Lacibacter sp. H407: one gene and its partner. The protein of the gene in region 1 interacts with the protein of each later gene in a pairwise test. Links are inferred from orthologs where the notes say so. Each region holds a gene or a part of one and is shown on either strand. Other genes may lie near its edges.

Region 1 (15,814 bases):
GTTTGCCACTAATAAAAAATTACCTGTTGGGTCAAATGAAAAGTTGCGGGGATGAATACCAAGTGTTGGCTGAAAGCCGACCGGTTGTATCATACCAGTTTCCTGATCGATGCTGAAAATGGAAATGGAATTTGCATCGCCGCGGTTGCTGCCGTAGAGAAAGCGGCCATCGGGAGATACATGAATATCTGCCGAGCCGTAAGCGCCCTGGTAACTCATAGGGTGTGAGGATGTATTTTGTAACACTGACATTGCTCCATCTTTATAATTAAATACACTGATGGTGCCCGTTAGTTCTTCAATGAGGTAGACAATATTAAGCTTTGGATGAAATGTGAGATGGCGTGGGCCTGCTCCCGCATTCACATCAACGAACGGTTGATCGGCTGGTTGCAATGCACCACTGTTAGGAGCTACTTTGTAGATCATCACTTTGTCCGTACCAAGATCAGGTACGAGCAAAAATTTATAATCCGGTGAAAAAACAGTTGCATGTACATGTGCTTTTTCCTGTCGGCTCCGGTTCACACTGTTCCCTTTTAACTGGATGATTTGTTTTGGTTGATTCACTTGTCCATCCTGCCGAACTTCCATCACCGATAGATTTCCTGTATTGTAATTTCCTGCAACAAGAATGTTTCCCTTTTTATTAATGCTGATGTAACAGGGGTCTGATCCTGCACTGGTAACCTTGTTTAAAAATTTCAGAGAACCGTCCTGTTTGTTGAATTGAAATGCACTCACCATTCCGTCTTTATCAGAATTAACGGCATATACATATTTGCTGTCGGGTGATACAGCCAGATAGGATGGGTTGGATGTTTTTACCGAACTGTTGGCTGTTACTTCTCCGGTCCTGGCATCAAAACGATAGGTATAAATGCCTTCGCTGCCGGCATTGGTATAGGTTCCTATCAATAAATGATATTGTTGAGCATTTGATACAACAGCAAGCAACAAACAAAAAGGCAGCATCAGTTTATACATCGTTCTGTTTTTTCAGATAAAGCGAAACATTTATTTTACGAACTAATCAAGAGGAATTAAAGGTACGGCTTTCAATGCCTGCCACAAAAGAGCAGCTACAACAGCTGCATATAACAGACTGATCAAAATAATCAGCCATTTTCTACGAACAATATAAAAACCAAGCAACGGTAGCAACTGCAATGCATGCATGCCAAAAAAGTGCGCCACCCGTAGATCGCCCGATTCTCTGCTCCAGTTCAATATCGGAAGTCCTTGAGTTGTTTTCATTACACTTCCAACTGTATGGCTAAGCCGTGCAGCCATTAATCCTCCTGCAAATGCAAACACAACAAACAGCAAAAGTCCGAAACGGATACCCCATAAATAGCTGGCTGGTAATTGCGGAAATGGTCTTCGCCAAAATAGAAATGCGATATAACCTGTCCATGCTGTGATGATGGTGATCACGATGCCCATTAACGAAAACATTATTCCATGAAATGCAGATGAGATATTGAAATGCGAAAGCTCACCTTTTGCCGCTTGCCATGCAATGTAGATCAACTCAAACAGAAGTGTGATGATGAGTGCCCAACTATAAATAGTTGTTTTACGTTGCTCATTCAAATAAAAGAGATACCAACCCATTGACCAACTGAAAAAAACAGTGGATAGAAAAAACTTCATCGGTTTTATCCATGCATTGATGCCAAGCACCATTGTGCTGCTGGTGAATAGAAGCACAAGGCAACCTAATGCGGCATACAAACAAATCCAACCAAAATAAAACAACGTATTGTTTCGTGATTTTAATTCGGTTAAGAATGTGTTCATGTGCTTAATAATTATCAGCGAAGTATTGACGTGTGTGGACAAGGCGAACGATCAGGTAAATGCATAATCCAACAGGCCCTACCATAAACGTAAAAAACAAACAGGGGAGGAGCACCCAATGTTTGATGCCATGTAGTTGTGCATTTTTTTTGATCCAGATACCCACCATCAGATCGAATGCAAGAAAATGGATCCAGGCAGTGGTTACAGCAACTTTACTGGTAAGCAATTGCATAAACCCCTCCAATGTGCTGAAGTTTTGCATATCACTCAACTTAAAATTCTGTGCCAGCAACCAGAAATATAAAATTGAAAACAGAGTAATAACTACACCGATCAGTAATTTATCGACTGCTTTCCAGAACGGACTTGCAATAAATAAGATCAACCATGCGATGAGGGCAATGGTGCTGCATAATTGAAAAATGGAATCGGGACTCATATTATAAGTTTTGAAGTGCTGCTACGATCCGTTGTTCCGTTTCCTTATCACTTAACTCTTCCGGGACAAATGCTTCGCCGATCACTTTTTCATACAGTTCAATATAACGTTTGCTGATGGTGCTGATCCATTCAACGCTCATTTCAGGAACCGTTTGTCCTTCCTTGCCCATGAAATTATTTTCGATGAGCCATTCACGTACAAACTCTTTACTTAATTGTTTCTGGCGTTCCCCGGTTTGCTGACGTTCTTCAAAACCATCGGCATAAAAATAACGGGATGAATCGGGTGTGTGTATTTCATCCATCAGGTGAATGGTTTCACCTATTTTTCCAAATTCATATTTTGTATCAACGAGGATCAATCCTTGTTTTGCTGCAATTTCTTTTCCTCTTGCAAACAGTTGCAATGCATAACTGCTTAATTGATTCCATTCTGCTTCTGAACAAATGCCTTGTGCAATAATTTCTGCAGGCGAAATGTCTTCATCATGCCCAGCATCTGCTTTTGTTGATGGAGTAATGATGGGAGAGGGGAAGTAATCATTTTCTTTTAAACCTTCCGCCATTGCTGCACCACAAAGTTCTCTTTTGCCGGATGAATATGTTCTCCATGCGTGGCCAACAAGGTTGCCTCTTACAACCATCTCGATTTTAAAAGGTATACAACGCTTACCAATACTTACGTTCGGAGCGGGAACACTTACCAGCCAGTTTGGACAAATATCTGTTGTGGCATTGAGCATGTATGCAGCAATTTGGTTTAATACCTGTCCTTTATAAGGGATCGGCTTTGGAAGAATTACATCAAAAGCCGAAATGCGGTTACTGGCAATCATCACCAGCCAATCGCTGCCGATGCTGTAAACGTCTCTTACTTTGCCTTTATAATAATTGGTTTGATTGGGAAATTGAAACAAATTCATGCGCCCGAAGGTAATTTACCTGATCCAACCTGCGAGCTTTCTGTTGTTTTTTTTCTTGAATTATTCGCCGTTTTCGCAAATCTGCTATCCTTGTTTTTGCAAAGTTTAATTAAAGCAGGTAAGGTGGACGAAAAACTTTGCAGATAGCAATAGTAATTTACGGAGTTTACACCCTGCTTAGGGTATTGTTGCTGATAACAACCACTGTGATGGAAAGAACAATTAGGTATAACAGGTTCTTGAAAATAGTTTTGACCTGTTTCTATCTGATAAAGAGCAATCAGTTTAACCATGCAAGTACTGTTTTAGGGCTTATTCAACTAAATTTAAAATAGACAATGCTAAAAGGTTGGAAAGAAAATTTCTGAATAATACTAACAATCAGTATTTTGCTAATTACTTAACCAAAAAACGTATTGACTATGCCAAAAAAACTGCCAGTTTTCGTACTGCTGTTAATGTCCTGCCTTTTCTCCATTACTTCTTATGCACAGTCTGTAACCATAAAAGGAAATGTAAAAAGTGCCGGCTCCGGTGATGCCGCTCCTGCTGTTTCGGTAACAGTGAAAGGTTCTTCCGCCGGTGTTTTTACAAACGAACGGGGAGAGTTTAGTATTACAGTTCCTTCTCTTCCTGTAACCTTAATTATTTCTTCTGTTGGTTTTGAAACAAAAGAGGTAACGGTTGCTTCAGCAGCGCAACCAGTTGAGGTGTCGCTAAATATTGCTTCTTCATTGGGGCAGGAAATTGTAGTATCAGCAACGAGGGTTGCTACTAAAATTCTGGAATCGCCTGTTTCTATTGAGCGGGTTAGTGCGGTTACTATTCAAAATACCCCGGCAGCTTCATACTACGACATCATCACCAATTTCAAAGGTGTTGACATGCTATCATCTTCACTAACGTTTAAAACACCCACTACCAGAGGTTTCCTGGGTAGCGGTAATGTTCGTTTCAATCAATTGGTTGATGGAATGGACAATCAGGCCCCCGGTCTTAACTTTTCTGTAGGTGGTGTAATTGGTTTGTCTGAATTAGATGTAGATAATATTGAATTGCTGCCAGGTGCATCTTCTGCTTTGTATGGTCCCGGTGGTATGAATGGTACATTGCTCATCAACAGCAAAAACCCATTCAAATACCAAGGGTTATCTTTTCAAGTGAAGCAGGGTATTATGCATACTGATGGTCAATTCAGAGATCCATCCGGTTATACAAACTGGACGGTTCGTTATGCAAAAAAAGTGACAGAGCGTTTTGCATTTAAAATAACATCGGAATTGATCCAGGCGAAAGACTGGGTGGCTGCCGATTACCGGAATTACAGCCGTGCAACAGGTCAACCTGCTGCTGGCGATCGTATCACAAATCCGGGTTACAACGGGATCAATGTTTATGGCGATGAAATTGCCAGAGACATCCGTCCTATCATCAACAACTTTGCTGCCATTCCCGGTTATGCTTCAATTATTGCAACCTTGCCTTCAACAATGCCGGTTTCAAGAACTGGTTACACTGAAAAAGAATTGATCGACCCCAATACCGTGAATTTTAAATTTGGTGGTTCGTTGAATTATAAGCTCAATTCAAAAACTGAAGCAAGTTTAACCGGTTATATTGGTACAGGTAATACTGTTTACACTGGTAGCGACCGTTACAGCTTACAGGATTTGAAAATGGCACAGTTCAAACTTGAAGTAAACAGTGAAAAATGGTTGATAAGGGCATATACAACACAGGAAAACTCCGGTAACTCTTACAACCTTACAGCTACTACTTCTTATTTTAATGAGTTGTGGAAGCCAACGCAGGTTTGGTTACCTGAATATATTGCCGGTTATATGAATGGTCGTGTTTCGCAAGGACTTAACGATCAGCAGGCACACATTTATGCAAGAGCATTTGCTGATCAGGGCCGCCCTGTATCGGGAACTCCCCAGTTCAATAAACTGTTCAACTTTATTAAAGGCGTTCCTATTGGAAAGCCTGCGCCCGGTGCTCCATTGGGTGGTGGCAGATTTCTTGATAAAACTGATCTTTACGCTGTTGAGGGTCAATACAACTTATCACACTTAACAAAAGGATTTGCTGACATTTTAGTTGGTGGAAACTTCAGACGTTTTGTGTTAAACTCACAAGGAACATTATTTGCAGACAGTACCGGCCCGATTGGAATCAATGAGGGTGGTGCTTATGTACAAATTGCGAAAGAATTGTTCAATGAAAAAATTCGCTTAACTGTAAGTGGACGTTATGACAAAAATCAAAACTTTGCCGGTCGCTTTACGCCAAGAGCAACAGCTTTGATCCGTCTTGCACCGAATAATAATCTCCGTGTTTCGTATCAAACAGCCTATCGTTTCCCCAGCACTCAAATGCAGTGGATCAACCTGTTTGTTGGAAACGATTATTTACTCATTGGTGGTGTAAAAGATTTCAGATCTTATTATAGTTTGAACTCAAGTCCTGTTTATGCAATACAAAACGATGTGGTGACCAACCAGGTGGTAACAGTTAATGATTTGAAACCGGAATCTGTAAGTTCAATTGAATTAGGTTATAAAGGACTGATAGCAAATAAACTGTTGATCGATGTATATGGTTACTATGGCATGTATAAAGATTTTCTTACACGCCGGTTAGTGTTTCAAACTGCAACAAACCGCAAATTCTCTATCCCATACAATACGGAGAATGAAGTGAAGAGTTTTGGTTATGGTATCAGTCTTGATTACCGTTTACCTGCAAACTTCCTTGTTGGTGTAAACTTTGCCAGTGATGAATTAACGGATGTTCCTGCAGGTTTCCAGGCTGGTTTTAATACTCCTAAATACAAAACAAATCTGAAGCTCTCCAACACCGGATTTGGGAAAGGTAAAAATTTCGCATTCAGCGTTGTTTACAAATGGATGAGCGAATACAAATTTGAAAGTGATTTTATTAATGGTACTGTTCCTGCTATCCATACACTTGATGCACAGGTGAGCTACCGTATTCCTTCCAGCAAGTATATTTTCAAACTGGGCGGCAGCAATATTGGCAATCAATATTATGTACAGGCACCGGGTAACCCTGCAATCGGTGGTTTATATTATGTAAGTATCGGGTACAACATTTTTTAATTTAATCCTTTAAAGAAAAAACTATGTCGAATATAATTTTAAACGCAGGTCGCTTATCCATCGTTACAATTGCCGTAATGCTGGTGGGAGCTTGTAATAAACTAAATGAGCCCGTTCCTTACACGCCTTACAGCGAAGGTGATGTGGCGAACACATTGGCGAAGAAAATTGCAGCCAACAGCAGCTATTCCATTTTTAATACTGCTCTTGTTAGAGCAGGATTGAATACAACACTGGATGTAGCGAATGCGAATTTTACAGTATTTGCACCCGATAATACAGCGATGACTGCATCGGGATTAAGTCTTACTGTGGTAAATGCACTTCCGGTAGCAACGCTTACATCGTTGTTGAATTATCATATTATACCGGGCGAACGCATTGCGGCTGCACAGATACCGGAAACATTTCCAAATGTTGAGAAGAAGTCGAAACTTGATATTGCAACAACTGCATTTATTCCTTCGATCCCAACAACAGCTCTTCCAATAAAGATGTCGATTTTCCCTTCCAGAAGAGGGGCTGCTGCATGGGCAAACAATGTACCGGTAACTGGTGCTGATGTTATAACAGGATCAAATGGTATTGTTCATCGTGTTGCTACAGCAATTGCTCCTCCAACAAGGGTATTGCTCGATACAATTGCACGTGATCCTGAGTTCTCTTACCTGGTAGCTGCTATTGTACGTGCTGATTCAGGATTGGTAACAACAGCGTCGCCAAGCCTTCAATATGCATTGGCACAACCTTTTGCAAACCTTACAGTATTTGCTCCCACCAATGCGGCTTTTCAGGCTACATTAACCGGAGCAATTACACAAGCGTTGGTATTGCAGGGCGTACCTCTTGCTACAGCACAAACTACTGCGGCAACACTTGCTGCAAGCCCTGCTGTTTTTTCAACTCCGGCACTTTATCCAGTACTTACAGCTGCTGTAGTAAGAGGTATTGTAGCGTATCATGTCATGGGTACACGAGCATTTTCTGTAAATTTTGGTGCAACGGCAGCTAATTACCCAACATTAGTAAATGGAAGTATCCCTTCTCACCCTGGCCTGGCAATATCGTCTACATTGGTTACAGGACTTGGTGTTGGCCTTTCTGTTAAGGGTGTAGGTAATGCTACTGCTGCTACGGCTGCAGGTGCTTCACCCACCAATCCATTAGTTGACCGAATGGCAGTGAACGGTAATTTCTTTAAAATAAATCAGGTACTGTTACCGCAGTAATTGATTTGTCGGATATTTTTTAACTGCCCCTCCTGTAGGGGCAGTTTTCGTTTGCGCAATCATTCCAATGCTTTCCTGTATTTTTACAATGAGCCAAACGAATTATACGGATGCAGATTATTTTGTTTGATACAGCCGCCAGAAAACAGTTTTATCCTTTTTCGCTTACACGGCCGTTGGCTTCTTTCCGTTGCGGCATTTTTACAACTAAAGAACGATGGGAGTTTGTGTTGAAACAGGAGTTGTTTACACTCACTGAAGATTACCTGTCTGCCAAATATCCATTTACTCCAAACGAAGAAGCTGATTACTTGTATATCAATGCAGCTGCTGTTTGTTCGCACGAATTGTTGCAGGAGATACATGCGTTGCCTGCTGAATCGGTTTTACTGCAAAAGGAAACACCCATCGCCATTCATACAAAAAACAAACTTCGGTTTCCGGTTGCTATTGAAGAATATCGCCATTGCCATGCAATAGAAGTGAGATCGGCGGTTGATTTCTTGCAATACCCGTTCGATCTGGTAACGTACAATGATCGGTTGCTTCGTCTGGACTTTTCATTGATCGCCCATCAGAAAATATCGGCCCCGCTTTCTTCCAGCAATAATGTAATAGCTCCTGAAAATATTTTTATCGAAGAGGGGGCCGTTGTTGAACTCTGCACTTTTAATGCATCGACCGGGCCGATTTATATTGGGAGAAATTGTTTGATCATGGAGGGCAGCACTATCCGTGGGCCCTTTGCAGCATTGGATGCTTCTGTTGTAAAGATGGGCAGTAAAATTTATGGTGCCACAACTGTTGGGAGGCAATGTACCGTTGGTGGTGAAATAAAAAACACTGTGTTCTTTGATTATTCCAACAAAGCACATGATGGTTATTTGGGTGATGCAGTGATCGGTTCCTGGTGCAATATTGGTGCCGGTGCTTCCTGTTCCAATATAAAAAATACAGCAGGTGAAGTGAAATTATGGAACCCGATGATTCATCAATGGATCAGTGCAGGTAATAAATGTGGTGTGATGTTGGGCGACTATTCAAAAGTATCCATCAATGCATCACTTACAACAGGAATGGTAAGTGGCATTTGCAGTAATATTCTTACAACAGGGTTATCGCCTAAATACATTAAAGATTTTACCTGGAATATCCATACAGGTGAAACTTATATTTTCGAAAAAGCCATTCATGATATTGAAAACTGGATGCAGTTAAAGAATCATTCATTAACTAACAACGATAAGCAGATACTGGAATATATTTACGGCCAGCAATCTTAAACGAACTTAAAACAATAACTATTATGAGACAACAGGTAGCAGCCGCTAATTGGAAAATGAATTTAACGTATCAACAGGCTGAAGAATTAATCACAGGCATCATCAATACACCACATACCTTAGCTGCACATCAGCATGCTGTATTTGCTGTGCCGTTTCCATACCTCACCATGGTGGTGGAGAAATTAAAAGGACGCAAAAATGCCGGTGTAGCCGCACAAAACTGTTATACCAAAGCATCAGGCGCATATACAGGTGAAACATCAGTTGAAATGTTGAAATCGATCAATGTTGGTTATGTTGTGCTTGGGCATAGTGAGCGTCGTGAATATTTTAATGAAAGTAATGATATGCTTGCTGAGAAAGTGAACATTGCATTAGCCACTGGCATAACGCCCATTTTCTGTTGTGGCGAAGCATTGCACATTCGTGAAGTTGGTACGCAGAATGATTTTGTAGGAAATCAATTAAAAGAAAGTTTGTTTCATTTATCTGCAGACGATCTAAAAAAGATCATCATCGCTTACGAGCCTATATGGGCCATTGGTACCGGAAAAACAGCAAGCTCAGAGCAGGCTCAGGAAATGCATGCGCATTTGCGCAGTGTATTAGCTGCACAATATGGTGATGATGTTGCCAACGAAATTCCGATCCTGTATGGCGGGAGTGTAAAAGGTTCTAATGCCAAAGAAATTTTTGGACAACCGGATGTAGATGGCGGACTTGTTGGTGGCGCATCTTTAAAGGCAGATGAGTTTGTACAAATTATTCAAGCACTAAAATAAAAGAGGTATGAAGCGGGAAGAACAGCTACAACCACTTTCGCATCAACATCACAATGGGCTGATGGCCGTGTTACTACTTAAAAAAGGAGTGGAGAAGCAGGCCGCAACAACTGTAATGGATGATTTTATTCTATCTGTATGGAATGGTGAATTGCGGAATCATTTTATTAAAGAGGAGGTGTATCTGCATCCGCATGTATTGCAAATTCCTTCGCTCATGGAAAAATATGAGCAAATGAAAGCAGAACATCACCAGATAAGGCATGTTGTTGATGCGATCCGTAGTGGTGCTTCAGGTACAGATCGTATCCTTGAATTTTATACCCTGCTGGAAAAGCATATCCGGTTCGAAGAAAGGGATATGTTTCCGTTTATTGAAGAAAAGATACAGCCGGAACAATTAAACGAACTCGGAAGGAATTTGCAACAGCTTGAAAGTAAAGCCTGCTCTGATTATCCGGTAAAATTCTGGGAATAGTGTATTGATCATTTTAAAACACCGTTGCTTATGGCAAAAGTTCTCATCCTGTTTGCGCATCCTGCAATGGAGAAATCGAGGGTGCATACACGTCTTGCAGAGCATATTCCAAGATCGGCCGATATACGTTTTCATGATCTGTATGAACGTTATCCTGATTTTGATATCGATGTGATTTATGAGCAACGCCTGCTGTTGCAACATGATGTAATTATTTTTCAACATCCTTTTTATTGGTACAGTTCGCCTGCCATCATCAAACAATGGATCGATCTAGTGTTGGAACATGGCTGGGCGTATGGAACAGATGGCCGTGCTCTTACCGGTAAAAAAATGATGAACGCTATTTCAACCGGTGGATCTAAGAATTCATATACAGCAACGGGACGAAATCAATTCTCTGTATCTGATTATTTGTTGCCATTCCAGCAAACAGCGAACCTTTGTGGTATCGAATACCTGCCACCGTTTGTTATTCACGGCACACATCGTCTTGCTGAAACAGATATGGATCTGCATGCATTGCAATACGAGCAAATGTTGTTGGCACTGGTGCAGGATCGCATCAGTAAACCAGAGATCGAAACTTGTGTGTACATGAATGATCTTGTTCCTATTCCTAACGCCATACAATCATAAACGATGGATAGTAATTTATTTCTTTTCCAGGCAATGGTGTATCTGGCGGCAGCCGTTATAATGGTGCCGCTTGCCAAACGGTTGGGTTTAGGCTCTGTATTGGGTTATTTGCTCGCTGGTATTTTAATTGGACCGGCTGTGTTGAAATTTATAGGCAATGAGGGAGAGAGTGTGATGCATTCAGCAGAGTTTGGTGTGGTGATGATGTTGTTCCTGATTGGTCTTGAACTGGAGCCTGCACTACTTTGGAAATTACGAAAAGCAATTCTGGGTTTAGGAGGACTGCAGGTATTAATTACATCTGTTATTATTTCAGGCATTGCCTATTTTTTAAATCTTCCCTGGCAATCATCGTTAGCAATCGGAATGGCGTTGGCATTGAGTTCAACCGCTTTGGTATTACAAACACTGGCTGAAAAAGGAATTAACCGTACAACAGCAGGACGAAGTGCATTTGCTGTGTTATTGTTTCAGGATATTGCAGTGATCCCAATGCTTGCATTTTTTCCATTACTTGCTATCGCCGGATTAACTACCGGAGACGGACATGTGAACGGGGCAGAGGGATGGATACAAGGACAGGCAGGATGGATGCGTGCTTTAATTGTAACGGGTGCTATTGCATTTATTATTATTGGCGGACGTTATTTGATTCCTCCCATTTTCCGTTTGGTAGCAGGTACACAGTTGCGTGAAATGTTTACAGCTACAGCATTGCTGTTGGTAATTGGTATTGCAGTATTAATGTCTTCGGTTGGGTTAAGTCCTGCGCTCGGAACATTTTTGAGCGGCGTGGTACTTGCCAATAGTGAATACAAACACGAACTGGAAAGTGATATTGAACCCTTTAAAGGATTGCTGCTGGGTTTATTCTTTATTGCAGTGGGAGCTTCTATTAATTTTGAGCTGATCATTGAGCAGCCATTGTTGGTCTTCGGTTTAGTATTAGCGTTGATGTTTGTAAAGGCTGTGGTACTGTTAGTGCTTGGTAAAATATTTGAATTACGCATTGATCAGAATATTATTTTCTCTTCTTCTTTGTCGCAAGTAGGAGAGTTTGCTTTTGTATTATTGAGTTTTTCATTAACAGAAGGGATTGTAGAAAAAAATTACGTGGAAGTATTGATGGCCGTAGTGGCCATCAGTATGGCACTTACACCCATTGCATTTTTTCTGAATGAAAAGATCGTGTTGCCGTTTGTTGATAAAAAATTGTCTGTAACAAAAAAAGAAAAAGAAGCCGATGCATTGGATGAAAAAAATCCGGTGATCATTGCCGGGTTTGGTCATTTTGGAAATACCATCGGACGTTTCTTACGGGCGCATGGCGTAAAAACAACCGTTTTGGATATTGACAGTAACCGTGTAGAATTTCTCCGGAAGATGGGCTTTAAAGTGTATTACGGTGATGCAAGCCGATACGATATTTTATTGGCAGCAGGTGCCGCCGAAGCGAAGATGATCATCATTGCAGTTGATGATCCGGAAAAACGACTTGAAATGATTGAAACGATCAAGAAACATTTTCCCGATCTGCAGATGTTGGTTCGCAGCAGTACAAGAGAAGATACGTACGATCAGATGAATGCAGGTATTCTGCATATTTACCGGGAAACAATTGATACATCATTACGGATGGGTGTAGATGCTATGAAAATATTGGGGCACCGGGCCTATACGGCACAACGTGCTGCACGTACATTTTTTCGGTATGATGAACAGAAGTTAAAAGATCTTTCAAAAGTACGGGACAATGAAAAAGAATACATTAACCAGGCAAGGGAGTATATTGAAGAACTGGAAGAGATCATTAAATCAGATACAAAACAACTTCATCTTGAAAAAGACCAAGGTTGGGATGAGGATAGTTTAATTGCAGATGAGAAAGTGAAGAAGGATGAGTAATGGATGATCAGTTGGCAGTGCTGTGTTAAATCGAAGTATTTTGCAAATCAGTCGAGACGGGACTGATTACTCATCACTCATTGTTGCTTTTCATGCTATGCTGCGCCCTTTCCAATCGATCATTCACCGCTCTTCCCAAACCTTCATCCGGCAATAATTCTGCAAGAATAATATCAGCATTCATACTATCAGCTTCACGTAATATGCGAAATAGATTTTTTGCAGCTTCTCCGGTGCTGCCTTTCTCGGATAATATCAACTGTTGATCATTTGATACGGCCGGGTGGTATTGTTTGAAGTTTATAAGAACGATTTTTTTGCCGGTGAATCCTGATATCATCTCATCAATCTTACCCAGGTACAGTGGGGTATGCGTGGCATAATGGCTTTTCAACTGTCCCGGTGCAGAAGGATTGTCGACGATCTTTTTGTGATGGCTGATCTTTTTCCCGATCACTGCTTCAATTTGCTCAATTGTAGTACCACCTAATCGATGCAGCTCAATTTCACCTTCGTCGTTCCAGCCAACAATGGTTGATTCAACACCTACGCCACAAGCCCCGCCATCCAATATGTACGGTATTTTACCTTGCAATCCCTCGAACACATGTTGAGCTGTTGTTGGACTAACATAACCCGATGGATTTGCACTGGGAGCCGCAACAGGAAAATTAAGTTGTGAAAGCAATTGCAAAGTCAATGGATGATTGGGGACACGAATAGCCACCCGTTTACTTCCGGCAGTCACAAGGTCAGGAACATTGAGTTGTTTATTGAAGAGCATCGTTAACGGGCCAGGCCAAAAAGCTGCTGCCAATTGTTCCGCTTCAGCCGGAATAGTATTTATGAATTGTTTCGCCTGCTCAAAAGTAGCCACATGCAAGATCAGCGGATTGAACTGTGGCCTGTTCTTCGCTGCGTAAATTTTCAGTACTGCGTCCTCGTTTAAAGCATTGGCTGCGAGGCCATACACTGTTTCTGTAGGGATTGCTACTAATTCACCTTGCTTTAAATGATCAATTGCTGTTATTATATCAGCTCCGATTTCTGTCTTCATGTTAAATACTTACCGGTAATTTTTCTTCGTGAAAGCTATCGATCTTGTCCATGTGCAAAATTGTGGTGCTGTTATCTTCGCTTGGTTCGTACATCATATTGAATTTAGCTCCATAAATAAACTCATCTGGTACATACGACGTTCGGCTAACAACAGTATTTGCATATTCTTCATCATAACCTTTTACAAATACAAGAATTTCGGTTTCTGCCTCTGCAATTTCTTTTCTTGTAAGTTGGTAAAGCGGACTGTTTTCATTTATTGAATGAACAACCGTCCAGTTGCTTGCCAGGGTGTTAGCTTTTGATAATTCAAGGTCAAGACTGTAAAATGCATTCTTTCGTTCCGTTTCATTCTCTGTGTATTTCATAACACAAGTAACCTTCACTTCAACATCTGTTAAAAAATGTTGCTTAAAAGGAGCAAAACGAAACATGAATGCATATCCATCCTTGAACGGGGCGAACAATGCAATGCTGCTGAATTTGATATATGCTTTTGGCTGCGAAAACCGTCCATAGATCAAACCTGTTACTAATGCAAGCATCAAAATACCGGCGAAAGATTCAATCGCTGCAATGGTATTAGAAGTTAACGAATCAGGAAAAACATGACCATAACCAACAGTTGAAAGTGTTTGTGTGCTAAAGAAAAAAGATTCCCAAAATTTCCCAAGCACTGTTATCTCTTCCATGCCGCCTAAATGATGAACACCTACTGCAAAGTAAACACAGGCAAAGAAAAGATTTACCACTACATATGCTGCGGCCACAAGGGAAATAAATTTCCAGGAAGGTATTTTTAGCATGTATTGAAACACGCTGAACCGTTGCATATAAGAGATGCCACGGAAACGTACGTTTGGCCGGCCATCTTTTTGAAAGAAGCGGCCTCCGCTTTGCTTGCTGTTTACACTAAGCCCGGTTTCTTTATTCTGTCTTGCTTTTTGATTTGGCGAAAAAAAAGGTGTAGCCATAATTCATATATCTTTAAATATAGCAAATTAATAGTATGATTTTTTTCAGGGAATTGTCGAGCATAATTCTTTCAACTTTATTGTCTCCGGCAACCTGTACCTCTCTGGAATAAAAAACACAAGGTCAGCTTCTTGCGGATGTTTGATTTTCTCCAAGATATTAACCTCTGCTACTTTATAAGGTCTATATTTTTCTGCAAGAAGGATATCGTAAATTGTTATAATTTTTTCATCGTACAAAGAAAGTGTAACAGCTGATACCTCAATTAATACGATTGGTTTTTGATCTGTTCTTGTTTTCGTCATTCCCTGCAGTACATTTATCTCTGACCCTTCAACATCAATTTTAATCAAGTCGATTTTTGGTAGATTGTACTCTAAAACAGCTTCATCAAGAGTGATGCATTTTACTGTTTCACTTTGACCAGAAAAGTTTTCAGTAATTCGCAAACCCGACATGCCGCTGTTTTCGTCAGTTGAAATGTAGAAAGTTGTTTTGCCGGATACATTATTAATAGCTGCCTGTATTGGATAAATATTTGTTATTCTGTTTAACGAAATATTCCGTTTCAATTTTTCAAGGTTTTTTGTGGCGGGTTCGAAACTATAGATATGTCCCGCTGTAGCCTTTTTTGCAGCCATTAGGGAGAAATAACCAATATTAGCTCCAATATCTACAACAACTGAGTCCACACCAAGCAGTGTTTGCATGGTGGCTACTTCTTTTTTTTCATAAGAGCCATACCAGAAGAGGTATTTTTCAATATGATCATTCGCTGATACTTCAATGAGCATGCCATTTGGCAGCTTCTTTACAAAAAGTTCTTTCTCCAAACTTAATTTTCCTAAAAGCCACTCAAAATACTTTAAGCCTTTGTGTGGAAAGGGGAGATGGCGACTGTACCAACGTATTAGATGAAATAGTATTTGTTTCAATTTTTCTGACAAAATCGAATATATCTATTATTGATCATTTCTTCAAATCCACATTTTAGATTTGGTTTGTAAATAATCACTTAAAAAAGGAGGGTTCAGTTTATATTTGAAACGGAATGAGATTATCAAAGGCATTTACTACAAGTATTTTATGGCGAGGATTCTATTTCCTGTCTGTGCTGTTTTTGAATATACTTGTTGCAAGACATTTTGAGGCTGGTCGCAGCGGACAAA
Region 2 (15,733 bases), 280 kb from region 1 along the record:
TACCTTGTATTTACCAAGCTCTTTAATACTTTTTTCAAACACTTGCTGTACCGCATCTTTGGCTTCTTCTTCATTCTTTAAATATTTCATACACACACCAAACAGCAGCAGGGTATAACGTTGCAGGAGCAGGCCCAGCCATTTATTATCGCCATCATGGTAAAAGCGTTGGAGTAATTCCTGGTCGGGTATGGTGGAGTAGGATGCGTTCACAAACAGGATTGTACGGTCAAGTTAGTTATTTTACTCAAGAGATGCACAGGCTCATAAAATTCCATATATTCATTCAAATGTTTTTCAAATGAATAACGCCCTTTGTGTTGTTCCGGTTGCCCCACTCCGTAAGGAGCCCCGGCATGAAGCGGAAATTACATCCCAATTATTATTTGGCGAAGCCGTAGAACTGCTGGCATCCCATGGCGAATGGGTTGAACTGGTTTGCCTCTACGACGGTTATACGGGTTATTGTATGCGGAACCAACTCACCGAAGTAAGCGAAGCGATTGCGTTGCAGGATCAGGTTGCATTGGTGAGTACATGGAGTGGGGTAATGATGGTGAATGATCTTCCCATGCATGTGCCTTTTGGCAGTGCAGTTCCGGGTTTACAAAACGGCGAAGCCATGTGGGGCGACACGAAAATAAAAAGCAGCAGTAAGTTGGTAATGGAAGGAGCGCATGTGTTTGATGAAGAGAGTATTCGTCAGTTGGCTTTTACGTATTTGAATTCAGCTTATCTCTGGGGCGGACGTTCGGTGTTTGGAATTGATTGCAGCGGATTTGTACAGGGGCTGATGCGCTTTGTTGGAAAGAAAATGCCACGTGATGCTGCACATCAGTCGATGATGGGAGAAGATCTTGGATTTTTACAGGAAGCCCGTTGCGGCGATCTTGTTTTTTTTGATAATGAAGAAGGGAAAATCATTCATGTTGGCCTGTTGCTGAACGATCATGAAATTGTACATGCAGCAGGTAAAGTGCGTGTTGATAATATCGATGGTGCAGGAATTCTTCATAGCCAAACGGGTGAGCGAACGCATCGGCTCCGGGTGATAAAGAGAGTGTAAGAATGCTACGAGCTAATAGCTTCGAGCTGTGAGCGAATAGAAGAAACTCTTGTGCAATAATCATCATTTGCATCATTCACTATCACATCATCAACGGTCAACTCTTGAACCAACCGACTACAACTTTCTCCCAGCCAATCATTTTAAACGCCGTATAAAATAAAAGAATCGCAAAAAATTTCTTCACTGTTTCCTGTGGTAAACTCAAACTCCACTTACTGCCGAAGTAACTTCCCACTACAAATCCAATTGCCAGTAATCCCACTACTTTAAAATCAACATGGCCTGCTTTGTAATAATTCATCATACCAAACAAAGCAACGGGTAATACCAATAAGCCCAATGAAGTGCCTTGAGCTGAGTGTTGACTAAAGCCCAGAAAGTAAACCAATGCCGGCACTACAATTAAGCCACCACCTACACCCACCATGCCACCAAGAATACCTGCGGCGAGCCCAATAATGAGCACTGCAATAATGATTGTTGTATCCATTTTTTTTGTTTGCATGGTGAATTAAAGTTTCTCTCGGTATTTCTCTTTGTAAAACTCGATGGCTTCATTAATAATTTTGTAAGCCTCTTCTTTTGGTTGAAACTTATCAATTTCAACTACTTTGTTCTCCAGTACTTTGTATTGCTCAAAATATTGTTTCAGTTCATTGAAAAAATGTTCGGGCATTTCGCTTACATCCTTGATGTGTTTCACCATCGGATCGTTACTTGCTACGGCAATAATTTTATCATCATGTTCGCCTTGGTCAATCATTTGCATATTACCAATAACTGTTGCTTCTACCAAACAAAGTGGCTGAATAGCTTGCGAACACAACACTAAAATGTCCAACGGATCACTATCCTGACCAAGTGTTTGTGGAATAAAACCGTAGTTGACCGGATACATGAACGATGAATAAATCACCCGGTCGAGGCGAAGCAAACCGGTGTCTTTATCAATTTCATATTTACTGCGACTTCCTTGCGAAATTTCAATGAGTGCATTTACACGCTCAGGAGCTTTTGGACCATAATGAGCGCCATGCCAGGGATGAAGAACTGTGATCATATACTGAGTAATGAAGTGATGAGCAATTTTTTCTAATGCCGAAGTTAGGGAGTTTTTAAATGGATGGTAAAAAGAAAAGCAGTGCAAAGAAACTCTGCACTGCTTTTTCAAAACGGACAATTAATAAGGATGTTTTTTTCGATAGGAGAGAAGCAGACTTCCATGTTTTCCTGCAAATTCTTATCAAATCATTGAACTGAATCTTATCAATTTATTGGCATCAGAAACCGGTCTGATTTTAAGGTCAATTTATTGTTTGATGCCGTGAATAGTTTGTTTAAATTGTAATAAGGAATGATTTTGGTTCCATGTGTGCTATGTAGTGTTCCGTCTGGTTGTTTAAATTCCAGTATAACATCAATTCGCTCCACCTTCCATGCATCCATAAAGAAATTCGGAGAATAATAAACATCAATTATAAGACCTGAGCGGGTTATTCTGTTAAGTGAAACCTCATCTGGCATATAATCTGCTTCCTTTCCGTTGCCACAAGGATAGTAGATCATACCCGCAGGCACTGTTACATTGCTATTTGCTTTGAACTCGTATTTCAGGTCAGATTGTTGACCATTTGTGCTGCCAATTAAAGAAGGGTTGCTGCTCTCGTACAAAGAAGCTGCTCCTGGTATTGAGCAATTTATTGAAACCATTGATGGTGCTTCTTTACTGTCATTGCCTGTATAAAAAATCAGCTTCGTGGAAATAAGATAATATTCTTCATAATCAGTTCTATCGCATCTGAAGTTTTTCACCGGTGGATTTTTTGTGGCCGATGGCGGAGGCGTGGTAGAAGTTGTGTTATTCGTAGTTGGTGGTTGCACATTTGTTTGAGTAATGCGAGTAGTATTTTGAATGGTTGAAGTTTTTAAAGAGGTGGTGCTTTGTTTTGAAACAACCCATATTCCTTGGCCTTTTACGTTTGCCCCGGCACCTAACGTACATGTAAGTTTATTGCTTGGGGCATCAAAAGAACCGGAAAAGGAATATGTTTCATTATTGCTGAACTGTTTAAAGGTTCCTTCTATAGTATTGTTGTTAATTACATATTTCCCCTTGGCAGCAGATCCCATAATAAATTCTCCAGTGGCAGTTAGTTCAAAGTTTACTGCTTGAGTTCGTTGGCCCAGATCGTTTGTTTGCACGCCCGTCCAAATTCCTGCGAAAGATATTGAAGTATTGGTGGGGAGAGTCTTGATAGTGGTAATTTGGGCATGTGCCGAACTGAACAGAAGGGCAGAAAGTACAAGTATCTTTTTCATGTGCTTCATTTTAGTAAACAAATATATTTATAAACACAAGGGTGAGGTATCCCTGAAAACGATGATATTCCGAAGGAAAAATCCTGTAAAAAGGGGAGGCGCATTTATAAAACAGATGATTTTTTTGTAGAGTGACAGTTAGCGTATATGCTAAATTTAAAACAACAGAAATTGTTCTTTAATTATACATTAGCGTAACCATGAAATGGATATTTTGGATAATGTTGTTTAGCGTTCCTGTTGCAAGTTTGGCACAGGACACTGTTCAACCTATTAAACTGTTAGAATCACAAAAAACACGTCTTTTATCATCAGCTTCTATTGCGAAATTACCTGTAACAACTTCGCAAAGGATCTATGGGCGTATTCATCACTTTCTTGATTCAATGGTTGCTACCGCCGATAAAAGCGCTCTATTTATAAAAAAAATCAAAACAGGCGTTTCTGAAATTCTGAATGAATTTTGGAAGGCCGGTTTTTTATTGGGCGATAAAACAAGCAACTCTTTTTATGTGATCTGTGGTGCGCAAACTATGACTGCAAAAGATATCGCAGAGGGAAGGTTAGTGATTATTGTTGGATATGCTTTAACTAAAATTGGCGAGTTTGAAATCAAACGCTTTGAACGAATGTTGATCAATAAAACTCCATTGCAATACGCTTCCAATTTTTGAGGGTTATTCAAAATCTTTATAGATCAAATGCCGTTTCCGTATTGCTTTAAATTTCTGTAAGCCCGGCTCCCAACTTTTGCGAATTTCTTCTTCTGTTTTTCCTTCTTTGATTTGTTGCATCAACGTACTGTTGCCGGCCAGTTTATTAAAGAAAAAATCAACGGGTTTGCCACTGGCTGGCGCAAGAAAGAATTCATCTTTTTTCGGAAAAAGTTGATAAGCTTCCAGTAGCCATTTCACCTGTACTTTACTTCCTGCGGTATAAAATACTTTGTCCTTTGGTCCGCTCAAATCCCAGCCATAACATAGCTGATCTTTCAGCTTCGGATCTTTTGCGCCATCTCTGCTGCGTGGTGTAAACGATTTTAATGTTTTCGGTAATAAGGGATGTCCGAATATCTGAAATGGAATATTCGTGCCACGCCCTTCACTCAACACAGTGCCTTCAAAAAAACAAGTGGAAGGGTAGAGGTAAATGGATTGAATGTCGGGTAAGTTGGGTGAAGGTTTGATGGGCAGTTCGTATTTTGTATTATGTGTGTAATTGTTGCAGGGAATTACGCTTAATTCAAACTTGCCATGCTTGCCTGCAATTTCATACAATCTCGGATCGATCCATTCTTCATCAAAGATCATTTGTGCATATTCGCCAATCGTCATACCATACACGATCGGGATGGGCTGCATACCTACAAATGATTTGTATGCAGGTTCAAGCACAGGGCCATCAACATAATGTCCATTGGGGTTTGGACGATCCAGCACGATCATATACTTGCCATATTCCATTGCCGCTTCCATGTAATATTCCAGCGATGAAATGAATGTATAAAACCGCACACCTACATCCTGTATATCAAACAGCATCACATCCACATCTTTGAGATCTTCTTTGGATGGTTTGCGTTTGCTGCCGTATAACGATATTACTTGAATGCCTGTTTTTGGATCTTTGTAATTGCCGATTTTTTCACCGGCATCTGCCGTACCACGAAAACCATGTTCCGGTCCAAAGATCACTTTGATGTTTACGCCCAGTTTTCGCAACGTATCCACCAGGTGTGTTTTGCCAACAATTGAAGTTTGATTTGCAAAGATGGCAACGCCTTTACCTTTCAACAAATGCAGGTATTGCCCCATATTTTCGGCACCGGTCTGGAATTCCCTGTTTTTGATGGAACCACGGTTGTAGCCGGATCGTTTGTTTTTTTGTTGCGCCTGGGCCATCAACACCGCCGAAAAAGCCAATAATAATAGGAGTTGCTTCATTACAAGTGGTTTGTAGCTCAAAGTTGCACAAATAGTGCGGTAAAAAAAATTTATTGGCAGGGCTGGCATTTGCCAGTAATTTTGGCGGAAATTTTAAAATTATGCAGCAGGCAAAAAAAGGTGATACCGTACGTGTGCATTACACCGGTAAATTGACAACAGGTGAGCAGTTTGATTCAAGTGCGGGTCGTGAGCCGCTTGAGTTTGAAGTGGGTGCCGGTATGATGATCAAAGGATTTGATGATGCCGTGGTAGGTATGGTTATCGGAGATAAAAAAACAATCAACATTCCTCCTAATGAGGCATATGGCGAACGCAATGAGCAAATGATCATTGAGTTTCCACGTACAAATTTCCCCGACGATATGACGCCGGAAATTGGGATGCAGTTAATGATGAACAACAGTGCCGGTCAGCAATTTCCTGTTACCATTACAGAAGTACAGGAAGAAATTGTAGTGTTGGATGCAAATCATATGTTGGCGGGTAAAGAATTGGTGTTTGATATTGAAATGGTCGAGATCGATTCCAAAGGATTGATCATTATGCCGTAATACAGTTGTAAATTTTGAGTTGTGAGCCTGGCATCGTTTCGTTGATCAGCTTCAAAGGCGTCGCACTCTTGTACATAAGTTCAATTGGCAGCAATTAAAAAAAACGGTTCGCATTTTGCGAACCGTTTTTTGTTGAATAGAATTCAGCTTGTACAAGAGTGCGACGCCAACACAGCAACATAATTGCACTGTTGCCAGTAACCACAATTTACAACTCAAAAAAACTACTTCCTCCTCATCCACCATCCCAACCATAATCCAATCAATCCCCAGGAGACAATAGCATCAACGAAGTATGCAGTAATATCATGCATTGGATACCAGATATGCCCTGTATAAACAGTATGGGTAAACGAAATAATGCCGATCAGAATACTGGAAATGAAGTAGGTGCCGAAACTTTGCGTACTCATTTTTGAAAAGATCCATACAAGAAAGCAAACAATAATGATATCAGCCAATGCGCCACGGGCCATATTCATACCCATGTTCATGTTCCAGGCTTTGTAATAACTAAGTCGTGCCCATGGTTTGCCTTCCACTTCTTTCATGAACTTTTCCATTTCTTCCGATGAATTTTCGTTTTGAAGACGGGGCATGTAATAGGTGCCTTCTTCTAAACCGGTGCTGTTGAGAAACTGCAGAATACTGTCTTGCTTTGAGGTGTATTCCTGTCCTTTGTCATGAAGATTAGCAATTGCGAAAGAAACTGTTTGCCATGCAAACAGTAAAATGCCGCCTACAAGGCCGCCAATAAGAATCTTCTTCATGTTCGTTGGTTTTGATGAAGTAGTAAAGTAGACAAACTGTTTACTAATTGCAAGCCGCTTATCAACAATTATTCAACAGTTCCATTGTACTTGCGTTGGAACAGATTGAATAAAACAAGCGTCATCAATGCCATGGTAAATGTAGCCAGCCACGAAGCTTCCAAACCAAAGTCGCCACCCGTAAGTAATATCGAACCTTTGATATTTTGTTCGAGCAGTGTTGGAAGTTCCAATCCACTCACTTCAAAACCCAATACAGGGCCCTGGAAAAAGTTCCAGCTGAAATGAAAAAAGATCGCAAACCAAAGATTGCGTGTGTAGATATAATTGCAGCCAAGCAATACGCCGGCAATAAAAATATTGATGAATGCAATGAGATTAAAGTTGGGATTGAGAGAATGAAATCCTGCAAACAATAATGCCGATGTAAACAGCGCTGCCTGTTTGGGCATCGATTGCATCAGGTTGTTTAAAATGTACCCACGAAACACCATTTCTTCAGCAATACTTACAACCATCATGATCACTGTTACCAATACAAGATCGGGCAATTGTACTTCTGCAAAGAACCATTGCAGCAGTCCCATGCTCCATAAAACAGTTGCCATTACAGTAATGAGTAAAATGCCGGTAAGAAAACCTGCAGCCCGTTCATTTCCAAAACCGTCCCACGTAAAACCGAGGCTTTTGAACGATCTGCGGTCAAATACTTTCCGGAAGGTGGAAACTAATACCAACGCAATAAAAAAATTAAGCAGAATGCTGCTGTAAAAGAGTGTTTCGTTGTTTTCATTCAGTCCCAGCAGTACGATCAATAATCCAAGTATGCTGTTGCCGAAGAAAATAAACAACAAGAAAGCGATCATAAAAAGCAGAACCCTTAGCCAGCCTTTTTGTACCACAGGAGATGTTTGCATGCAGTTGGTTTTGGTATGTGCGATGAAACGCTGTTATTTTACAACTTCAAAAATAAGCGTATGGCAGTAGAAAACAAGTTTGGAGCAGCAGGTCGGTTGATGCGTTATGTACAGATCGATACACAGAGTGATCCGGAAAGCAACAGTTCGCCTACAACGGAGAAGCAAAAAGAGCTTTCCAAACTATTAACAGCGGAATTGCTGGCAATGGGAATTGAAGATGCCCACATGGATGAGTACGGATATGTATACGCAACCATTCCTCCCACAACCGACAAAGATGTGCCGGTTGTTTGTTTTTGCAGTCATGTTGATACCGCACCTGATTGCAGCGGCACCAATGTAAAACCAATTCTGCATCAGAATTATAATGGAGAAGACATTGTGTTGCCCGATGATCCTACGCAGATCATCAGTTTATCTAAATACAGTTATCTCAAACAACATATCGGCAAAGATATTATTACAGCCAGCGGTAATACATTGTTAGGTGCTGATGATAAAGCAGGTGTAGCCATTATAATGAGTATGGCCAATTATCTAGTGCAACATCCTGAAGTAAAACACGGTACAATTAAACTATTGTTTACACCCGATGAAGAAGTAGGAAAAGGTACCGACAAAGTTGATCTCAAAAAATTAGGAGCAACCGTTGCTTATACTTTGGATGGTGGCGAGCTGGGTACCTTGGAAGATGAAACGTTTAGTGCAGATGGCGTAAAGATCATTGTGCATGGCGTAAGTGCACATCCCGGTTATGCAAAAGGAATTCTGGTGAATGCATTAAAGATCGCCGGAGAAATTTTAACGGCTCTTCCAAAAACAGAGTGGAGTCCTGAAACAACAACAAAACGGGAAGGATTTGTACATCCGCTTAGTATCAATGGCATTGCTGAAAAGGCAACTATTGAATTCATTGTCCGGGATTTTACCGTAGAAGGTTTATTGGCCCACGAAGCAAAACTCAAAGCTATTGCAGAAGGTATACTGAAACAATATTCAAACTGTACCATGGAGTTTGTGGTGAAGGAACAATACCGTAACATGAAACAGATACTGGATCAGCATCCCGAAATAGTTGCCAATGCAGTGGAAGCTTACCAACGGTGTGGCTTAACCGTAGTAAAAGAGCCGATCCGTGGCGGAACCGACGGCAGCCGTTTAAGTTATATGGGATTGCCTTGCCCGAATTTATTTACAGGTATGCAGGCCATTCACAGCAAACACGAATGGATCGGCGTATACGACATGGAACAAAGTGCTGCCATGTTAGTACAGTTGGTGCAAGTGTGGGAAGAGAAAGCTGGTTAATTTATTTTTACCAACCCCATCCCCAGGCACTAAACACAATAACGAGATACGCAATAACAAGCAGGAGGTACACAAAGCCGACTATGCTTAAAATGAGGCCTATTTTCGCAAGTGTTTTGTTACTTGGTTCTAAAGTGCCGGGCGCTAATTTCTCTTTGTTTAATGCATTGTTTGAAAAAATGAAACCGGGGATTGACAGTAATGGAAATATTACTAAGGAAGCTATTCCGAATGCAAAACCAAGAACGGCTTTCGTGTTTGTCTTTTTCTGATCAGGATCTGTATTGGGAAGAGTTGTATAATACCAGAGGCCAAGCCGCTCCATCAACTTCAATTTTCTACCCAGCTTTTTTTCTGTGGCTTTGCGAACACTTTTGAACGACGCCGGTTTTTCGTTTCTTGTAACGGGTTCGTTAACGGTTTCAGTTGTTACAACAGACGCAGCAAGAGGAGCCGATGTAAATGCGTTGCTTTCAAATACAACTGCAAGTGAAAGAAAAAAGCTGAGCAGTGCAATTTTCATATAATGATATTTTATGCAAATTAGCCGAAAAATGAAATGAAGCGTTTATTACGGAAGCTTCTTTTACATTTTTACAAAATTACTTTCCGGTTTCTCTTCGGGCCAAATGCGGATACCCCAGTAAATAGGATAGGCAATCGTACTTACAAAAATGAAAAGTAGTACCCAAATGATCCGTTCTTCATTCTTTACCCGTTTGTTGTTAATGGTATGGATAATAAAATAGATCATGAGTGCCAGTTGCACAAACACCAGAATGATGATAGATGCTATAAAGCCCATCATATTGCCGAAGAAAAACTCAGGGGGCACATCGCCATGCTCCTGTTCCATACGAAGTATTTCAGGAAAAAGTGTTGCAAAGAAATAAATCATAAATACGGCAGCCGACACAAGGGGCAGAAAGGCAAGTATGCCGATAATTACTTTTTTTGAGCGTGACATGATGGTTGTTTTCAGAAAGATACTGAATCTTCTGTCGGTTTTTCATCCGTTTATCAAATGGAATATGGTAATTTGTAATAAATTTTACAACTATGGATTTTCTTGCTAATTATTGGTTTGTTCTTGTTATCCTGATTATTTTCTTTGGCGGATTGTACACTGTTAACCAGGGTACAATTGCTGTGGTAACCATGTTCGGCAAATACCGCCGGGTTGCCGGGCCGGGTTTAAAATTTAAAATACCATTGGTGGAGCAGGTGTTTCGTAGAATCAGTATTCAGAACCGTTCAGTGGAACTGGAGTTTCAGGCAGTAACCGTTGATCAGGCAAATGTGTATTTCAAAAGCATGTTGTTGTACAGCGTACAAAATGCAGATGAAGAAACCATCAAAAAAGTAGCGTTTAAATTTTTTAGTGATAAGGATCTGATGCAGGCGTTGGTAAGAACCATTGAAGGAAATATTCGCAGCTATGTTGCTACCAAGCGCCAGGCAGAAATTCTGGGTCAGCGTCGTGAGATCGTTGATTATGTAAAAGCAGAGATCGATCATTCATTGGAAGAGTGGGGTTACCATTTACAGGATTTGCAGATCAATGATATTACATTCGATCAGGTGATCATGGAAAGTATGAGCAGGGTAGTAGCCAGTCATAATTTAAAAGCAGCAGCTGAAAACGAAGGACAGGCATTGCTCATCACCAAAACAAAAGGTGCTGAAGCAGAAGGTAATGCCATCAAAATTTCGGCAGAAGCAGAACGTGAAGCCGCCCGTTTGCGTGGACAAGGTGTAGCACTTTTCCGTCAGGAAGTAGCCAAGGGTATGACGGAAGCAGCGGAGCAAATGAAACAAGCCAATCTTGATACCAATGTGATCCTTTTCAGTATGTGGACTGAAGCGGTGAAGAACTTTGCAGAATATGGAAAAGGGAATATTATTTTCTTAGATGGCAGTGCAAGTGGAATGGAAGCAACCATGAAGCAGATACAGGCGCTGATGGTGAAGCAGGCAGGTCAGTAAGTAACAGCTATTTATTTCAAAGGGGTCAGCAAACTTTGCTGACCCCTTTTTTATTTGATGTGATCAATTCAGATAATCAACCTTGTAATTGCCAATATTCTTTTCGCTGTCATCAATCATTTTCTTTTGACGGAAATAATTAATAATACCTGTAACAAATAATCCAAACGAAGCGACGAAAAAAGAAATTTCAAAGATGTAACTGTGTTCAAGTTTAAGCAGGCTGTTGATACTTAAACCTGCGATGAGAAAATACAGAGCCGTGCGTACAAACGAAAGCAGTGTTGTTTGATTCGCCATTTTTGTACGTTGAATGGCGAGCCGTTCCCGAAGTATAAGATCTTTATTGAGGCTCTTTTCAACTGTTTCATTCATAGAATAAATATATCAAAATAATATTCAGCAGTGGTTATGTTCTCTCACTTTGTGATATAAAAAAAGCCGACTTATAGTCGGCTTTTTTTGCTTCCGTTACATTGGCGGCGGAGGATTTATGATCGCCGTTGGCACTACATTCTTAACCGGTGATGTTGATTTAAGAAAAGCAAATACTTTACTGATCTCTTCATCCGTTAAATTTTTGTACGCTTCCCATGGCATAGGCGGTAAGATGGGTCTTGTGTTATCCAATCCTTTATACTTTCCCTCACGGAGTACTTTTTTAAACTGCTCTTCGCTCCACATGCCAATACCGGTTGAATCGCTGCTGATATTGCCTGCAAACGATTGCCCCCAAGGGCCGATAATAGAAGTGAAATCAGGTGCAAACAATGCCCAGCCTGCTTTTACTGTTTTTTCATCGTAAGGAGGAAGTTGCGTCCCTGCCTGATGACCGCCGAACCGAAGCTCAGGAATTATTTCAGGGCCTTTCGGTCCCATACGTTTGGGTGAATGACAGATCTCACAGTCGAGAGCTGCAACTAAGCGTTGCCCTTCTTTGATGTTGTCTTCAGCGCTTGGAGCTGTGGGAGTAGTTGCTGTTGTTTCGGTTGCCTCGTTGTTACAGGCATTGATGAATAAATAGCAGAGCAATACAGCTGCTGCAATTTTGAATGAATAGCGCATGATTGGTTGTTTGGGTTTATGGTGATGCCAGCGTGTAGCCGACGTTAATTACAATTGATGGGCCTTGTCAACCTCTGCTTAGTGCGGACTATTCTGGTATAGTGTGCATTTCGATTGTTAAAATAATCGCTTCTTTTAAGAATTCATAACTTTTCGGTAATTGATTGTTCACAACTAAAAAGCCTGCGTGTTACACGTATGTAAAAAAGGTGCTCTTTGATCGCAATCAGTACTATTGAGGTTGTTCTTTTAAAGACATGGATTCAAGCTATGGGAAATAGAAACTCAATTGAACCGGGAAAGGATTACCTTGATCTGTGCTACGTACCATCTTTGTATTTCATTTCATCGCTTTTCTTTGTTATGCTATTGGCAGTTGTAGCTATTTTACAAGCAATGATACATTGGTTGAAAGTGATAGTGATTCCGTTGTTATCATTGAACCTTTACCTGGAGAGATAGCAAATGATACAACCATTTTTGATCCTGTTATAGTTAGGAATGATGCCGATAAGTCAGCTGATACAGTAGAGGAAGTGTCGCCGGAACAACTGTTGGCTTATGCTAAAACTTTAATTGGTACGACCTACAAATATGCTTCCATTGATCCCGCTGAAGGGTTAGACTGTTCCGGGTTCATCACCCATGTATTCAATCATTTTTCAATACAAGTGCCACGATCGTCAATTGATTTTACAAATTATGGAATAAACATCAGCACGGTTGAAGCAAAACCAGGCGATTTGATCTTATTTACCGGTACCGACACGTTGGTTGAAGTAGTTGGCCATATGGGTATTGTTTCAGCAGTTGGCGATGAGTTGTTGGAATTTATACATTCAACGTCGGGTAAGGCCTTTGGCGTAACCATCACTACTTTAAATGAACATTACAGAAAGCGTTTTGTAAAAGTGATCCGCATCCCTTACATACCTACTGCGGATTTATAACGATCAGGCAGGTTTTGCAACGGAGAAAAAGAAATTACTTCCTCTACCGGGTTCTGATGTAAGCCAGATATCGCCGCCATGACGTTCAGCAATTTTTTTACACAAGGCTAAACCAATTCCTGTTCCCTTATGCGTTGTATTACTGTGCAGGCGCTGAAACATGCCGAATATTTTTTCGTAATATTTTGGATCAATTCCCTGGCCATTATCTTTTACAGAAAAGATCCAATGGGTGTTTGTAGTTGTTGCAGAGATATGGATTTGCGGTGCTGCTTCATTTCTGTATTTGATCGCATTGCCAACCAGGTTTTGGAATAGCTGCAGCATCTGCATTTTGTTTGCTTTGATCGTTGGCAATTCAGAAAAGAAAATACCTGCTCCCGGTTCTTGCAGATCTTCTCGAAATGTTTTTTGAATATCTTCCAATACACCCGTAACGAGTACATCGCTGTAAGCAACGGTACTGCTGCTTGTTCGTGAATATTCAAGCAAGTCGTTGATCAACACTTTCATTCTGTTAGCGCCATCAACAGCATAATGAATATACGATTGGGCTTTTTCATCCAACTGTCCATCATATCGTTTTTGCAGCAATCCCATATAGGCCGATACCATCCGGAGAGGTTCCTGCAGATCATGTGAAGCTGCATAGGTAAACTGCTCCAGCTCTTTATTGGTAGCATTGAGTTCTGTATTTTTTGCGGTTAATGCTTTTTCAGCAGCGATCTGATTGTTCAGCATTTTTACAGTAAACACAGCGATCACGCTTAAGAGTAAAAGGATCAAAAAGATATTTACAAACAGCAGATATCCGTTGATATCTCTGGCGGTTTCACCAAGTGCATTTGAAAAAGCACTTTCTTTTTCTGATAATTGCGATGAAATGTAGTTGATCTCTTTTACATTGTTCAACCGTGCATCTGCTGAAAGTTTCTCGCCCTGAATTTGTAAATGAATATTCTCACCAATTGTATCGAGTTTATTGATCAGCGGTTCAGCCGATGCCCAGATGTCAATAGCCCGTTTCATAAACGATACATTATTGAACGTTTTGAACAGCCATATCATATTTGGAATATCGCTGATGTTATTTCTTCCCGTAAGAAAGCCTTGTTTTGCAATTTCGTCTTCTTTGTTTGCCAGCATACTGTTGCGTGCAATATTGTCTCCTTTTGGTACAGCGATCGCTTTTTTAAATGCATGCCAATAAGCAATGTTTTCTGATTCAACATAAGTGACCAGGTATAGTGTTGCATCTTTTTGCCCTTTGGAATACTCCGATTCGCCGTTTATATAGGCCCTTACAGCCGACAGCACTTTTATGGTGTAATAATTAGTAACAATCAACAATAGTGAAACGAGGAGAATGGTCAGCAACAACAAAAATTTCTGTTTCTTCATATTGGTTTGATAGCAAACCTCAAGATAAGTGTAATCCTGAATTGATGCAACAGCAACATGCATTTTCCAGACATTGTTTGTCCTTTATTCAGAATACTAGTAGAAAGTACTTAGAGTTAGTTGCTATGCGGCGTTGAAACAGTTACAGGCGCAATAATTTCCTTGATGATGAGGTCAAGCTGTTGTTGCAGATCGTCTGCACTTTTATAAATGATCCTGTAATCGCTGATGCCTGAAAGAGTGGTGGAATGTTCTGCTTCTTTATGACGGATATAAACAATTGGTTTGTTCAATGCTTTTGCATAACCGGCTTCAATGCCAATACCAATTCCTTTGTGTGAAGTTTCTGCAATGAGTAACTGGCAGTGGTCTAATTCGGAAATAGCAGCCGCCATCATTTCTTCTTCCTGGGTTGTATCAAATTTATAATGATCTACAAATACAAATGGTTCAATACTCAACTCATCCAGCACGCTAACGATAGCTGTAAGTGCGGTGTTTAAGCTTTGCCTTTTGTGATAGCTGATGGAAATATAGGCTTTCATGCATTCGCAATTTAAGCATTGTGTTTCATTTGGGGAGCAGCGAATTTTCCACGGGGTACAACAAGTAATTCACAAAACCATCGTTAGTTTCGGATGCCGGCAATTGAAATGGATGCGGGCAGTATCATTTGGCGATCTCATGCAAGAAACGGGTGCCGGTGTCGTCAAAAAAATTTATTCTGAACAAGCAGTCGATTTTCGGAATTGAATAAAAATGGATATCCCGAAGCACGTTTCTTCAACGCTTTACATCTGTAAATGATTGATTTGTTGCAGAATGAACATATTTATAGATGTGTTGTTAGGAATGCTTACGAAAGTTAAAGTTTGCGGATGTGTAAAAAAAGCTTCCTTGTTTTTTGGGTAATTTGCCAATCCTTTTGAAAGCATGTTGTAACAGAAATGTATAAAAAAAGCGGATTATGAAGTGTTTGCCGATATTGATTCTATTGATTCATTTGACAGGAGTACTCCATGCGCAGACGAATGCAGAAAAGAATTTTCGTATCAATGGCTCTGTAACCGATGAAAAAGGGAAAGCCGTCGCACTTGCTACTGTCAGTATTTATAAAATGAGCGATTCGTCGTTCGTTTCTGCTACAGCAACAGACGAAAAAGGAAAATTTGAATTGGCTGTTGTATCAGGCATCTATTCAATTGCTGTTACCTTTTTATCATACGATGAATTAAGGGTTGATAATATTTCTGTGGATGGTAAAAATAGTAATGTTGGAAAGCTTGTTTTAAAACAGGGAGCGAAAGAAATGTCAGAGATCGTGATCACATCCGAAAAGAAGATGATGGAGTTGAAGCTGGATAAGCGGGTGTATAATGTAAATCAGGATGTAAGTAATATTGGTGCCAATGCATCGGAGATCCTTGGAAACATTCCTTCTGTTACGG

Evidence for each region.
Region 2: the proteins of tpiA (region 1) and pepT interact in binary tests that used the Escherichia coli proteins (3 or more experiments, as listed by UniProt). The link is inferred for Lacibacter sp. H407 from one-to-one orthologs.

Annotation. Positions count from the first base shown.
Region 1 is NZ_JBBKTU010000001.1:3,545,267-3,561,080, forward strand. Bases 7,790-10,708 are described here. They hold tpiA (triose-phosphate isomerase), read left to right. Parts: upstream 7,790-8,827; coding sequence 8,828-9,589; downstream 9,590-10,708. Other genes in these bases: WG989_RS15450 (putative sugar nucleotidyl transferase), read left to right, coding at 7,790-8,804; WG989_RS15460 (hemerythrin domain-containing protein), read left to right, coding at 9,597-10,067; kefF (glutathione-regulated potassium-efflux system oxidoreductase KefF), read left to right, coding at 10,098-10,706. In the rest of the region: WG989_RS15415 (lactonase family protein), read right to left, coding at 1-987; WG989_RS15420 (hypothetical protein), read right to left, coding at 1,030-1,803; WG989_RS15425 (ABA4-like family protein), read right to left, coding at 1,808-2,245; WG989_RS15430 (phosphoribosylaminoimidazolesuccinocarboxamide synthase), read right to left, coding at 2,247-3,170; WG989_RS15435 (hypothetical protein), read right to left, coding at 3,167-3,463; WG989_RS15440 (TonB-dependent receptor), read left to right, coding at 3,593-6,292; WG989_RS15445 (fasciclin domain-containing protein), read left to right, coding at 6,316-7,521; more of WG989_RS15450, read left to right, coding at 7,632-7,789; WG989_RS15470 (monovalent cation:proton antiporter-2 (CPA2) family protein), read left to right, coding at 10,710-12,611; WG989_RS15475 (L-threonylcarbamoyladenylate synthase), read right to left, coding at 12,685-13,668; WG989_RS15480 (ion channel), read right to left, coding at 13,670-14,644; WG989_RS15485 (FkbM family methyltransferase), read right to left, coding at 14,690-15,580; WG989_RS15490 (lipopolysaccharide biosynthesis protein), read left to right, coding at 15,697-15,814. UniProt on the Escherichia coli protein: Involved in the gluconeogenesis. Catalyzes stereospecifically the conversion of dihydroxyacetone phosphate (DHAP) to D-glyceraldehyde-3-phosphate (G3P).
Region 2 is NZ_JBBKTU010000001.1:3,269,484-3,285,216, forward strand. Bases 6,920-9,757 are described here. They hold pepT (peptidase T), read left to right. Parts: upstream 6,920-7,632; coding sequence 7,633-8,883; downstream 8,884-9,757. Other genes in these bases: WG989_RS14305 (CPBP family intramembrane glutamic endopeptidase), read right to left, coding at 6,920-7,572; WG989_RS14315 (hypothetical protein), read right to left, coding at 8,891-9,406; WG989_RS14320 (hypothetical protein), read right to left, coding at 9,470-9,757. In the rest of the region: WG989_RS14260 (RNA polymerase sigma factor), read right to left, coding at 1-213; WG989_RS14265 (C40 family peptidase), read left to right, coding at 302-1,066; WG989_RS14270 (sulfite exporter TauE/SafE family protein), read right to left, coding at 1,164-1,574; WG989_RS14275 (inorganic diphosphatase), read right to left, coding at 1,581-2,129; WG989_RS14280 (hypothetical protein), read right to left, coding at 2,336-3,388; WG989_RS14285 (hypothetical protein), read left to right, coding at 3,589-4,062; WG989_RS14290 (exo-beta-N-acetylmuramidase NamZ family protein), read right to left, coding at 4,066-5,331; WG989_RS14295 (FKBP-type peptidyl-prolyl cis-trans isomerase), read left to right, coding at 5,433-5,885; WG989_RS14300 (hypothetical protein), read right to left, coding at 6,110-6,655; more of WG989_RS14305, read right to left, coding at 6,724-6,919; more of WG989_RS14320, read right to left, coding at 9,758-9,850; WG989_RS14325 (SPFH domain-containing protein), read left to right, coding at 9,943-10,869; WG989_RS14330 (DUF202 domain-containing protein), read right to left, coding at 10,933-11,244; WG989_RS14335 (c-type cytochrome), read right to left, coding at 11,341-11,934; WG989_RS14340 (C40 family peptidase), read left to right, coding at 12,252-12,884; WG989_RS14345 (sensor histidine kinase), read right to left, coding at 12,888-14,285; and 2 more genes. UniProt on the Escherichia coli protein: Cleaves the N-terminal amino acid of tripeptides.